DNA from 2 places in the Microbacterium sp. OR16 genome. Region 1 is predicted to be linked to the other one. Evidence: riboswitches for the same ligand, from Rfam matches in the RefSeq annotation. Region 1 holds a riboswitch; the other holds the start of a gene.
The links. Region 1 has a riboswitch for thiamine pyrophosphate ahead of V2S05_RS08680 (ECF transporter S component). Riboswitches for the same ligand answer to the same signal wherever they lie in the genome.
Positions count from the first base shown of each region.

Region 2: another riboswitch for thiamine pyrophosphate. It lies ahead of thiM (hydroxyethylthiazole kinase); the one in region 1 lies ahead of V2S05_RS08680 (ECF transporter S component).

Region 1 covers NZ_JAZEXK010000001.1:1,773,863-1,779,094, forward strand. Annotated here, with positions in the region: gene V2S05_RS08675 (ABC transporter ATP-binding protein) at 1-781, opposite strand, end outside; gene V2S05_RS08680 (ECF transporter S component) at 784-1,428, opposite strand; TPP riboswitch at 1,421-1,530, opposite strand; gene V2S05_RS08685 (D-alanyl-D-alanine carboxypeptidase) at 1,605-3,188, shown strand; gene V2S05_RS08690 (ABC transporter ATP-binding protein) at 3,372-5,232, opposite strand, start outside.
Region 2 covers NZ_JAZEXK010000001.1:1,154,978-1,160,209, forward strand. Annotated here, with positions in the region: gene V2S05_RS05590 (bifunctional hydroxymethylpyrimidine kinase/phosphomethylpyrimidine kinase) at 1-1,952, opposite strand, end outside; gene thiM (hydroxyethylthiazole kinase) at 1,949-2,812, opposite strand; TPP riboswitch at 2,804-2,897, opposite strand; gene V2S05_RS05600 (NAD-dependent epimerase/dehydratase family protein) at 2,948-3,919, opposite strand; gene pheT (phenylalanine--tRNA ligase subunit beta) at 4,034-5,232, opposite strand, start outside.

The DNA of each region.
Region 1 (5,232 bases):
CGCGATCGGCGGTCGGCAGCACCGGCACATCGACCTCGGCGTGAGGCACCCACACTCCCGCCGCGGCGAGCGCGTCACCGTGCTGGGCGAACACGGAGGCGGGCGGGCCGTCTGCGAGCAGACCGCCGTCGGCGGCGAGCACGATGACGCGGGTGAGCAGATCGAGCCAGACCTCGGTGCGATGCTCGACGACGATGAACGTCGCGCCGGTGGCATCCAGCGCTCTGCCCACGCTGTCGCGCACCTCCCGCACTCCCGCCGGATCGAGATTCGCGGTGGGCTCGTCGAGCAGCAGCAGGCCCGGGCGCATGGCGAGGACTCCGGCGAGAGCGAGGCGCTGCTTCTGCCCGCCCGACAGGGCCTTCGTCGGTCGGTCGAGCGGAACGTCGAGTCCGACGGAATCCAGTGCCGACGCCACCCGTGCGGGGATCTCGTCTGCCGGCACGCCCAGGTTCTCGCAGCCGAAGGCCACGTCATCGCCGACCTTCGACAGGACGACACCGGCATCCGGATCCTGCAGCACGAGACCGATCCGGCCTCGTTGCGACTCCGGCGCCGCCCCGTCGACGAGCAGAGCGCCGGTGCGCTCGCCCTCATCGGCGTCGCCGAGCACACCGGCGAGGCCGGCGAGCAGCGTCGACTTGCCCGCACCCGACGCGCCGAGCAGCAGCACCCTCTCACCGGGTTCGATCGAGAACGAGACGTCGGCGACGGCGGGCAGACGACGACCGGCGTAGCGCCAGCCCCACCCGTCGGCGGTGACGCGAGCCGGAGACGACACGCTCAGACCTCCTGGCGCACTTCCCGGCCGGCCGCGAAGCGACTCAGCGCGCCTGTCGTCGCGAGCGCGCGCACGAGCAGCCACCCGACCACACCGGCCAGCAGGGCACCCGAGACGACGAGCGCGCCGAGGTAGATGGCGTTGAACTCGATGCTCTTCAGGAAGTTCGGCGACGAGCCGTAGAACATCTCGAAGACCCACGCGGCCACGGCCGCGCCCACACCCGAGAGGGCGGCGACGGCGATGCCGAAGCGCCGGTAGAGGAACAGCGCGAAGATCAGCTCTGCGCCGAGGCCCTGCACCAGCCCGGAGAGCACGGTCGAGACGCCCCACACGTTGCCGATGAGCATCGAGATGATCGCGGCGATCAGCTCGACGACGAGCGCGGCGCCGGGCTTGCGGATGACCAGGCCGCCGATGACACCGCCGATCAGCCAGATGCCGACGGCGATGCCGCCGAAGCCCGGGGTCAGCGCGTCAGCGGCTCCGAACCAGGCGCCGCCGATGATGTTCCACCCCCAGAACAGCAGGCCGATCGCGACGCCGAGCACTGCGGCGACGACGATGTCGACGACGCGCCAGCGCAGGTTGCGCGCGGCGGGTGCGGGGACGGTCTGCGCGGTGGACGCGGACATGGATGCACTCATCTGAACTCCTCCCTGCGCCGGCATGATCCGGATCAGGTTCGACGGTCGAAGCGCGGATCGCTTCCTCTCAGCCCGGCTGCCCGGACTCCCGTGGTGATTGATCGATCATAGCGCCGGTCGCGGCGGTCACGCGCCGGCGTTTCGCCCCGTGAAACACCGGGCTGTAGCGTGGTCGCGTGACACCTCCCCCCGAGTCGGCGCCGCCGGTGACGCGCCGTGCCGCGCGCGAGCGCACTCGCGCGCGCGCCGAGCATCCCTCCGCCGGCCCGATTGCGCTCCCCGCCTTCGGCGACAGCCTCGGACCGGAACGGGCTGCGCTCGAGGATGCTGGGACCGCGGACGCGTCGGCTGCGGATGCCACCCGCGACGCCACCGCATCGGCGGACGCGCCGACGGCGGATGCCCGCGCCGGTGCACCGACGCCGGAGTGGGCCGATGCCACCCGTCCGCCCACGGCTCTGACCTGGCTCGAACCGGTCGACCTGCTCGCCGATCCTGTGCCCGCCGCGCAGCCACGCGACCTCTTCGCCGGAGCACGGCTCACTCCCGAATGGCGTCGCCCCCGGGTGCTCGTGCCCCTCGGGTTCGTCCTCGCTCTCTGCGGAGCCTACGTCTCGACCACGCTGCTGTGGCCGCTGCACGAGGTCGTCCCGGTAGTGGAGGCGGCAACCGTCGAGATCGCTCCCGCGCCGGCGGCCACCGTCACGTGGCCTGCCACGGGCAGCGCGGCCGTCGGAATCCAGGGCATGGCCCCGGTGGCATCCACCGCAGCGGCCGACGAGATCGCCAGCATCTCGAAGGTGGTCAGCGTGATGATGGTGCTCGACGAGCTGCCGCTGAAGGTCGGCGAGCAGGGGCCGAGCTTCGATTTCACCCTCGCGGACTCCCGCGAATACTGGCAGTACCGACGGTCGGATCAGTCATCGCTCGACGTGCCGGTCGGGGGCAGCTTGACCGAGTATCAGATGCTGCAGGGCATCATGCTCGGATCGGCCAACAACTACATCGACCGGCTCGCGAGAGAGATCTGGGGATCGCCGCGCGGTTTCGCGGAGGCATCCGCGAAGTGGCTCAGCGATCGCGGAATCGAGGGCGTCACCGTCCAGTCTCCGTCGGGGTTCAGCGAAGCGAATGTGGCTCCACCCGCCGCCTTGATCCAGATCGCCGAGCTCGCGATGGCGAACCCCGTCTTCGCCGAGATCGTCGGCACCCGCTCGGCTGACATCCCGGGCGTCGGAGCGGTCACGAACACCAACCAGATGCTCGACGACCCCGGCGTCGTCGGAGTGAAGACCGGAACCCTGAACCACTGGAATCTGCTCACCGCGAAGGACGTCGCGTTCGGCGAGACCACCGTGCGTCTGTACACGTCGGTGCTCGGGCAGGCCGACAACACCGAGCGCCTGGCCGTGACCCGTCAGCTGCTCACCGAGATGGAGACCACGCTCGCCGAGCAGCCGCCGTCGGTTCCGTCGGGGACGGTGGTCGGCCATGTCAGCACGGAGTGGGGCGACCGTGTCGAGGTGGTGACGGACGCCGACGCGCGCGTCCTGCTCTGGAACGGCTCCGAGGCGGCGGCGACCACCGCGTTCTCGCTCGGCGAGAAGACCGAAGCCGGCGCCGAGGTCGGCACCCTCACCGTCGAGGGACCGCTCGGCGGAGACACCGCGTCGGTATCGCTCGCAGACGACATCACCGCCCCCAGCGCGTGGTGGCGCCTGACCCACCCGCTCGCCCTCTTCGGCCTCGACAACGACTGACCCGCTCTCCGACGCCGCGAGACTTCCGTTCCAGCACCAGACGGCGCTCGCTGGCGCACGTCTCGTGCTGGAAGACAAGTCTCGCGGGCTCGGGGCGGGCGGATGCTCGGGTGCGGCGTGTACAAGCACAACGCCCGCCCCGAGTGACGGGGCGGGCGTGCGTCGAGTGCAGGGCTTGCGAGATCAGTCGCGCTTCGGGTCGGATGCCGTGGTCTCGGCCTCTTTGACCGCTTCGCCGAGCTGGTGAGCGTCGGGGGCGGCGACGACCTTCTGCTCGGCGACCGCCTCGCGCTCGTCCACGGCCTCTCCGGTGACGATCACCGGCACCGATCCAGTGAGGGCCTCCTCGGCGTCGAGATCGGTTGCGGCCTGCTCGAACTGCGACTGGTAGAGCCGCCAGTACGCGCCCTGCCGAGCGATCAGCTCGTCATGGTCACCCTGCTCGACGATGTCGCCGTGCTCCATCACGAGGATGAGGTCGGCGTCGCGGATCGTCGACAGGCGGTGGGCGATCACGAACGACGTGCGCCCCTCGCGAAGTGCTGCCATGGCCTGCTGCAGCAGCAGCTCGGTGCGGGTGTCGACGGCGCTCGTCGCCTCATCGAGGATGAGGATCGACGGTCGTGACACGAATGCCCGGGCGATCGTGATCAGCTGGCGCTCTCCGGCCGAGACGTTCGAGGCGTCCTCGTCGAGCACGGTCTCGTAGCCCTCGGGCAGGGAGTGCACGAAGCGGTCGACGTACGTCGCCTCGGCCGCGGCGATGATCTGCTCGTCTGTGGCCACGTCGTTGCCGTAGCGGATGTTCTCGCGGATGCTGCCGGCGAACAGCCACGGATCCTGCAGCACCATGCCGGTGCGCGCACGCAGGTCGTCGCGGCGCATCTCGGAGATGTCCTGCCCGTCGAGCAGGATGCGACCCGAGTCGAGCTCGTAGAACCGCATGATGAGGTTCACGAGCGTCGTCTTGCCGGCACCGGTCGGCCCCACGATCGCGACGGTCTGCCCGGGCTCCACCCGGAACGAGAGGTCGGTGATCAGCGGGCGATCCTCGCTGTACGAGAACGCGACGTGCTCGAACTCGATGACACCCTTGCCCTCCGGCGCGGAGGGCGCGTCATCTGCATCCGGATCCTGCTCCTCCGCGTCGAGCAGGTCGAAGACCCGCTCGGCCGAGGCGGTGCCCGACTGCACGACCGCGGCCATGCCGCCCAGCTCGCTGAGCGGCTGGCTGAACTGCTGCGAGTACTGGATGAACGCCTGCACGTCGCCGAGGCGCAGGTTGCCTCCTGCGACGAGCAGACCGCCGAGCACAGCGATGCCGACGTACTGCAGGTTTCCGACGAACATCATCGCGGGCATGATGATGCCCGAGAGGAACTGCGCCTTGAACGCCGCCTGGAACAGCTCCTCGTTCTCGACCTGGAAGCTCTCGAGGGCGTCCTTCTCACGGCCGAACACCTTCACCAGCGCGTGACCGGAGAAGGCCTCCTCGACGCGCGCGTTCAGACGGCCCACCTTGCGCCACTGCGTGCCGAAGGCCTTCTGCGAGCGCGGTCCGATGATGCCGAAGATCACGCCCATAAGGGGCAGGGAGATGAGCGCGACCAGAGCGAGCTGCCACGAGATCGAGAACATCATGACCAGCACGCCGACCACCGTGAGCACGCTGGTGAGCGCACCCGAGAGCGACTGCTGCATGGTCTGGGTGATGTTGTCGATGTCGTTCGTGACGCGCGAGATCAGCTCGCCGCGCTGCACCTTGTCGAAGTACGACAGCGGCAGACGGTTGATCTTCGCCTCGACGTCTTCACGCAGGCGCCACATGGTGCGCACCATGATCACGTTGATCACGTACCCCTGCAGCCAGCTGAGGATTGCCGAGACGACGTAGATGGCCAGCACCGCGACGATGATCCAGCGCAGGCGCTCGAAGTCGACACCGTCGCCGACCGCGAAGTCGTCCATGGCCGAGATCATGTTGGCGAACTCGTCCTGGCCCGCGCCGCGCAGCGCCTCGACGACCTGGTCGCGGCTGGTGCCC
Region 2 (5,232 bases), 620 kb from region 1:
GGGTGGCGCGGATCGAGCGCTCGCGCGCCGAACTCCCCGGCATGCAGCCGCTCGCCGAGATCGGCGTACAGCCAGAAGCACGGAAGCACGGCGGCGATCAGCGTCGCGTACTCACCCGAGAACGCGGCCGCGCGCAGATGGTCGAGGTACGCGGTGGTGACCGCGCTGGGCTCGGCGTCGAAGGTCTCTGCGGTGATTCCCGTCTCGGGCGTCAACCACGAGGCGTGCAGCTCGAGCTCTCCGGCTATGCAGCCCTTCGCAGAGTCCGCCCAGAACGCCTGTTCGGCTGCCGTCGGCGCGAGCCGCGCCGCCTCTGCGAGCACTCGGGCGTACTCGCGCAGATACAGCGCGTCCTGCGCGAGGTAGAACAGAAAGTCCCGTCGATCGAGGGACCCGTCGGCGAGTCCGCGGATGAAGGACAGCTCGTCGATGTCGCGCCGGATCGCGGTGACGCTGCGCCACCACTCGTCCCGGATCTCGTCAGCCGTCGGACGTGTGCCCAGACCGCCGCGCTGCCACAGCCCGGCGAAGTGGCTCACCGGTCCGTGCCCGCGCCCGACGTCCAGGGTGCCGGCCGCCCGCAGCGACTCCCGCAGCCAGGCACGCGCCTCGCGCACGGCATCCGGCCAGTCCCGTCCCGCCGCGCGCAGGGCGGCGAGCCCCGACGAGAGCGAGCATCCTGTGCCGTGCGTGCTGGTCGTGTCGATGCGGGGGCCGTCGAATGAGGCGAGCGCCCCGTCCGGTCCGACCAGGGCATCCGGTGCTGAAGGACCGCCGAGGTGGCCGCCTTTCGCGAGCACGAGAGCCCCCGTGTCCCTCGCCAGCTGCTGCGCGGCGCCCAGCGCATCGTCCCATCCGCCGATCGCGCGCCCCGTCAGCACGGCCAGCTCGTCGAGATTGGGCGTGATCACGTCTGCGAGGGCGGCGAGCGCGCGCAGTGCCTCCTCCGCCTGCGCATCGAGCAGGCGGTCGCCGCTGGTGGCGACCATCACCGGGTCGAGCACGACCGTCGCCGGACGGTGCGTGCGCAGCCAGTCGGCGACGGTGCCGATGATCTCGGCGTCGGCCAGCATCCCGATCTTCACCGCGTCGATCGCGATGTCGTCAGACAGGGCATCCAGCTGCGCACGCAGGAACGTCGCCGGCGGCACGTGCACGCCGCGGACGCCGCAGGTGTTCTGCGCCGTGAGCGCGGTGATCGCCGCCATCCCGTATCCGCCGTGCGCGGCGATCGCCTTGAGGTCGGCCTGGATGCCGGCACCGCCGGACGGGTCGCTGCCGGCGATGCTCAGCACGCGGGCAGCGGTGCGTCCTGTCCAGCGACGCCGGAACTCGCCTGCGGCTTGGCGGGCATCCGGTGCCGCGCAGATGGCGGAGACGACGGCGATCCCCGCCGCACCCGCCTCGCGCAGCGCCGCGGCGTCGTCGATTCCAATGCCGCCGATCGCCACTGCCGGTACGGGGCTCTCCGCGGCGAGCGCACGGAATCCGTCCACGCCGAGGGCGGGCGGATGATTCGCCTTGGTGCTCGTGGGGCGGATCACTCCGATGCCGACGTAGTCGACGGTCCCGGCGGGCAGGGTGCGGACGGCGTCGAGGTGCGCCGACGTGTTCGCGGTGAGCCCGATCAGCGCATCCGGTCCGAGCAGACGCCGCGCCTCGGCGACAGGCATGTCCGACTGCCCGACGTGCACACCGTCGACCCGCGCTCCACGCCGTCGGGCCTCGAGGGCCGCGTCGACGCGGTCATCGACGACGAGCAGCGCCCGACCGGCGATCACCTCGCTGAGGGCGACGAGCTGCTCGACGACCGATCGGTCGGACGCGCTCTTGTCACGCAGCTGGACCACGCTCACGCCGCCCGCGACGGCATCGCGCACCGTGTCGACGACCCCGCGGTCGCCGCACAGCTCGGGATCGGTGACCAGGTGCACCGACAGGTCGCCGATCACTTCGCCTCCTCCTCGACGTGCCCGAGATTCTCGTCGACTCGCGCCTCGGCGGTCACATCGGCGGGGTCTATGCCGGCGAGCGCGTCGAGCAGGCCCACCGCGAAGCTGCCCGGCCCGTCGGCGACACGGGCCGCGTGCTCGGCCGCCAGGGTGTACACGAGCGTCGCTGCGGACACCGCCTCCAAGGCATCCGCGTCGTGATCGCGTGCAGCGCCGAGGAAGGCGGCCATGAGCGCCCCGAGGGCGCAGCCGCCGCCGGTGACGCGGGTGAGCAGGGGGTCTCCGTTCGCAATGCGGATCACACGCGTTCCGTCGGTGATCAGGTCGACCGCTCCGGAGACGGCGACCACGGCGCCGAAGCGAGTGGCGAGCGACCGCGCCGCGCCGAGCGCGGCGTCGGAGTCGTCCAGGGCATCGACCCCCCGTCCGCCCGCGCCTGACCCGGCAAGCGCAAGGATCTCACTGGCGTTGCCGCGCACTGCCGTCGGCCGCATGCCCACCAGGTCGGCTGCCAGAGCGGTGCGCACCGGGAGGGCGCCCACGGCGACCGGATCGAGAACCCACGGCGTTGCCGCCGCGTTCGCTCCGGCGGCTGCTTCGAGGCTCGCCGCGCGCTGCTCGGGCGAGGGCGTGCCGAGGTTGATCAGCAGTCCGGACGCGATGCGCGCGAACACCCCGGCCTCCCCGACAATGTCGACCATCGCGGGCGAGGCGCCGACGGCGAGGAGGACGTTAGCGGTGAAGCCGGTGACGACCGCGTTGGTGATGCAGTGCGTGAGGGGCGGCGCCTGCCTCACGTGGGTGAGGAGCTCGGCGCAGACCGCCGGAATACGGATGGATGGACGCAGAAGATCGCTCATGGACGACATCCCTTCGCTAGTACGAACTAGATCAGGTTCGACGGGTGTGATCTCAGCCGCGGATGCGGCACCCCGTGTCACTGCACACGAGTCTAGCGAGGCCATCGTCGCGTGCCGCCGGTATGACGCCTCGTGTCAGGGCGATGTCAGCTGGTCGATGAGCGCGACTTCGTCGTCGCGGCTGATTCCTGCTCGGCGCTCGCGATCCAGACCGCGGGCGCGCTCGTCGTCGAGGACGACGCGGATCGTCTCGTCGAGCGGGCGGAACGACCCGCCGGCCGCGCGGTACGCGGAATTGTCGCGACGCATGAAACCGGGCATGTCGGCCGGCAGCCAGAGCGGCAGCGACCTCTCCCCCATCCAGTACTGCACGTCGTGCGCCTCGAGCCACTCATCGCCAGCCTCGAGCAGCTCTCCGCTGTGCCCGGCTGCCGCGCGAACGCGGCTGAGCAGCTCGGCGAGCGGATGCACCTCTCCGATGGCGTTCATGATCCCGCTCCGCCGCGCAGCGGCGAGGAAGTCGGCGAGGTCGTCGACGTCGATCACCTGGGCGACGCGTCCGGCCAGCTCTGGCACCAGCACGGGTCCGATCCCCGCCCGCGCGAAAGCCGCCGCCCAGTATCCGAAGCGGTCGCTCGGGTCGCCTGCACCCACGATGAGGCCGGGGCGCACGATCAGCGCCCGGTCTCCGAGCGTCACCACGGCGTCCTCGGCCGCGACCTTCTGCGCCCCGTAGTCGTACTCGTCGCCGGGCTGCGCCGGCGCGAGCCTGACCCCCGACTCGTCGAGGCCGTCGGCGACGTCATCGGAGTAGACCGACATCGACGACACATACGTCCAGTGATGGGCGCGGTCGCCGAGCGCCTCGACGGCCGCAGCGACGTGGTCGGCGCGCGATGACACGTCGACGACCTCGTCCCAGCTCTGCTCGGCGAGCTGCTCGTATACCCGGGGGTCGTCCCGATCACCGCGGAGCAGCACCGTGCCGTCCGGCGCGGGGCGCTCACCCCGTGCCAGACAGATCACTTCGGCGCCGGCATCCCGCCACCGCCGGGCGATCCGTCCGGAAAGCCATCCTGTTCCGCCGAGCACGAGCACCTGAGTCATGCGGCCATGACATCACCGGCGTGCTCCGAGCGGAAGCGATTCCGCTCAGAGCAGAGCGGAACGCGGCGCAGCCCTCCTGATCCCGTCGGCTCAGGAGGGCTGCACCGCGTGCGGTCAGTCGCGGATGGTCGCGTCGAAGCGCTCGGCGGCGACGGCGACTCCGGCGAGCTTCGCCTCGGTCGCCTCGGCCGCGGTGAGCGTGCGGTCGGATGCCCGGAAACGCAGCGCGAAACTGAGGCTCTTCAGCCCCTCGCCCAACCCCTCACCGCGGTAGTCGTCGACGAGCCGCGCCGACTCGAGCAGTTCTCCGGCGCCCTCGACGAGCGCGGCGCGTACCTCGGATGCCGGCACGGCGACGCTCACCACCAGCGAGACGTCCTGCGTCGCGGCGGGGAACGTCGACAGCGACTCGGCCACGACCCGGTGACCGGCGAGGGTCAGCACGCGATCGAGATCCAGCTCGAGCACGTATGCGCGCCCGGGAAGATCGGCGTCGGCCGACACCCGCGGGTGCAGCTCGCCGACGTACCCGACCTGTTCGCCGTGCACGCTCAGCGCGCCCGCGCGGCCCGGGTGCAGCGCCGCACGCTGCGTCTGCTCGACGTCGATCTCGACGCCGGCGGCGACGCCGATCACCCGGACGGCGTCCAGAGCATCGGAGAGGTCGACGTGCTCGGCGGCGCGACCCGGCTGCCGAGGAGTGATATTCCCGGTGAGCAGCGCCGAGACGAGGCGCGGCTGCGGTGGGATCGACGCGTCGAGCTCGGCGAGCGTCTCGTCCGACGGACGCCGGCCCAGCGGCGGCACGGCATCCGTGCCGTATGCGACGCCCTCCGCAGGGGTGAACACCGATCCGACCTCGAACAGCGCCAGGTCGACGAGTCCGCGCGAGATGTTGCGGTGCGCGGTCTGCAGGAGGCCGGGCACGAGCGAGCGGCGAAGGAACGGCGCCTGACCATCGAGGGCGTTGGCGAGACGGATGCTCGGCAGGTGCGACCCGCTCGCCGAGCCGTGCAGATCGTTCTGCTCCTCCGTGGTGAACGGGAACGACGGCGTCTCGACGAAGCCGGCCGCGGCGAGCGCATCCGCCACGCGTGTGCGCCCGACCTGCAGCGCGGTGTATCCGCGGCCGGAGGGCGGTGTCGGCAGGATCGACGGGATGCGGTCGAGCCCGTGGATCCGCGCGACCTCCTCGACCAGCGTCCACTTGTCGGTCAGATCGCGTCGCCAGCTCGGCGGGATGACGAACCAGCCGCCGTCGGATTCGGCCAGCTCCGCGCCGATCATCTCGAGCGCGCTGACGATCTCGGCGT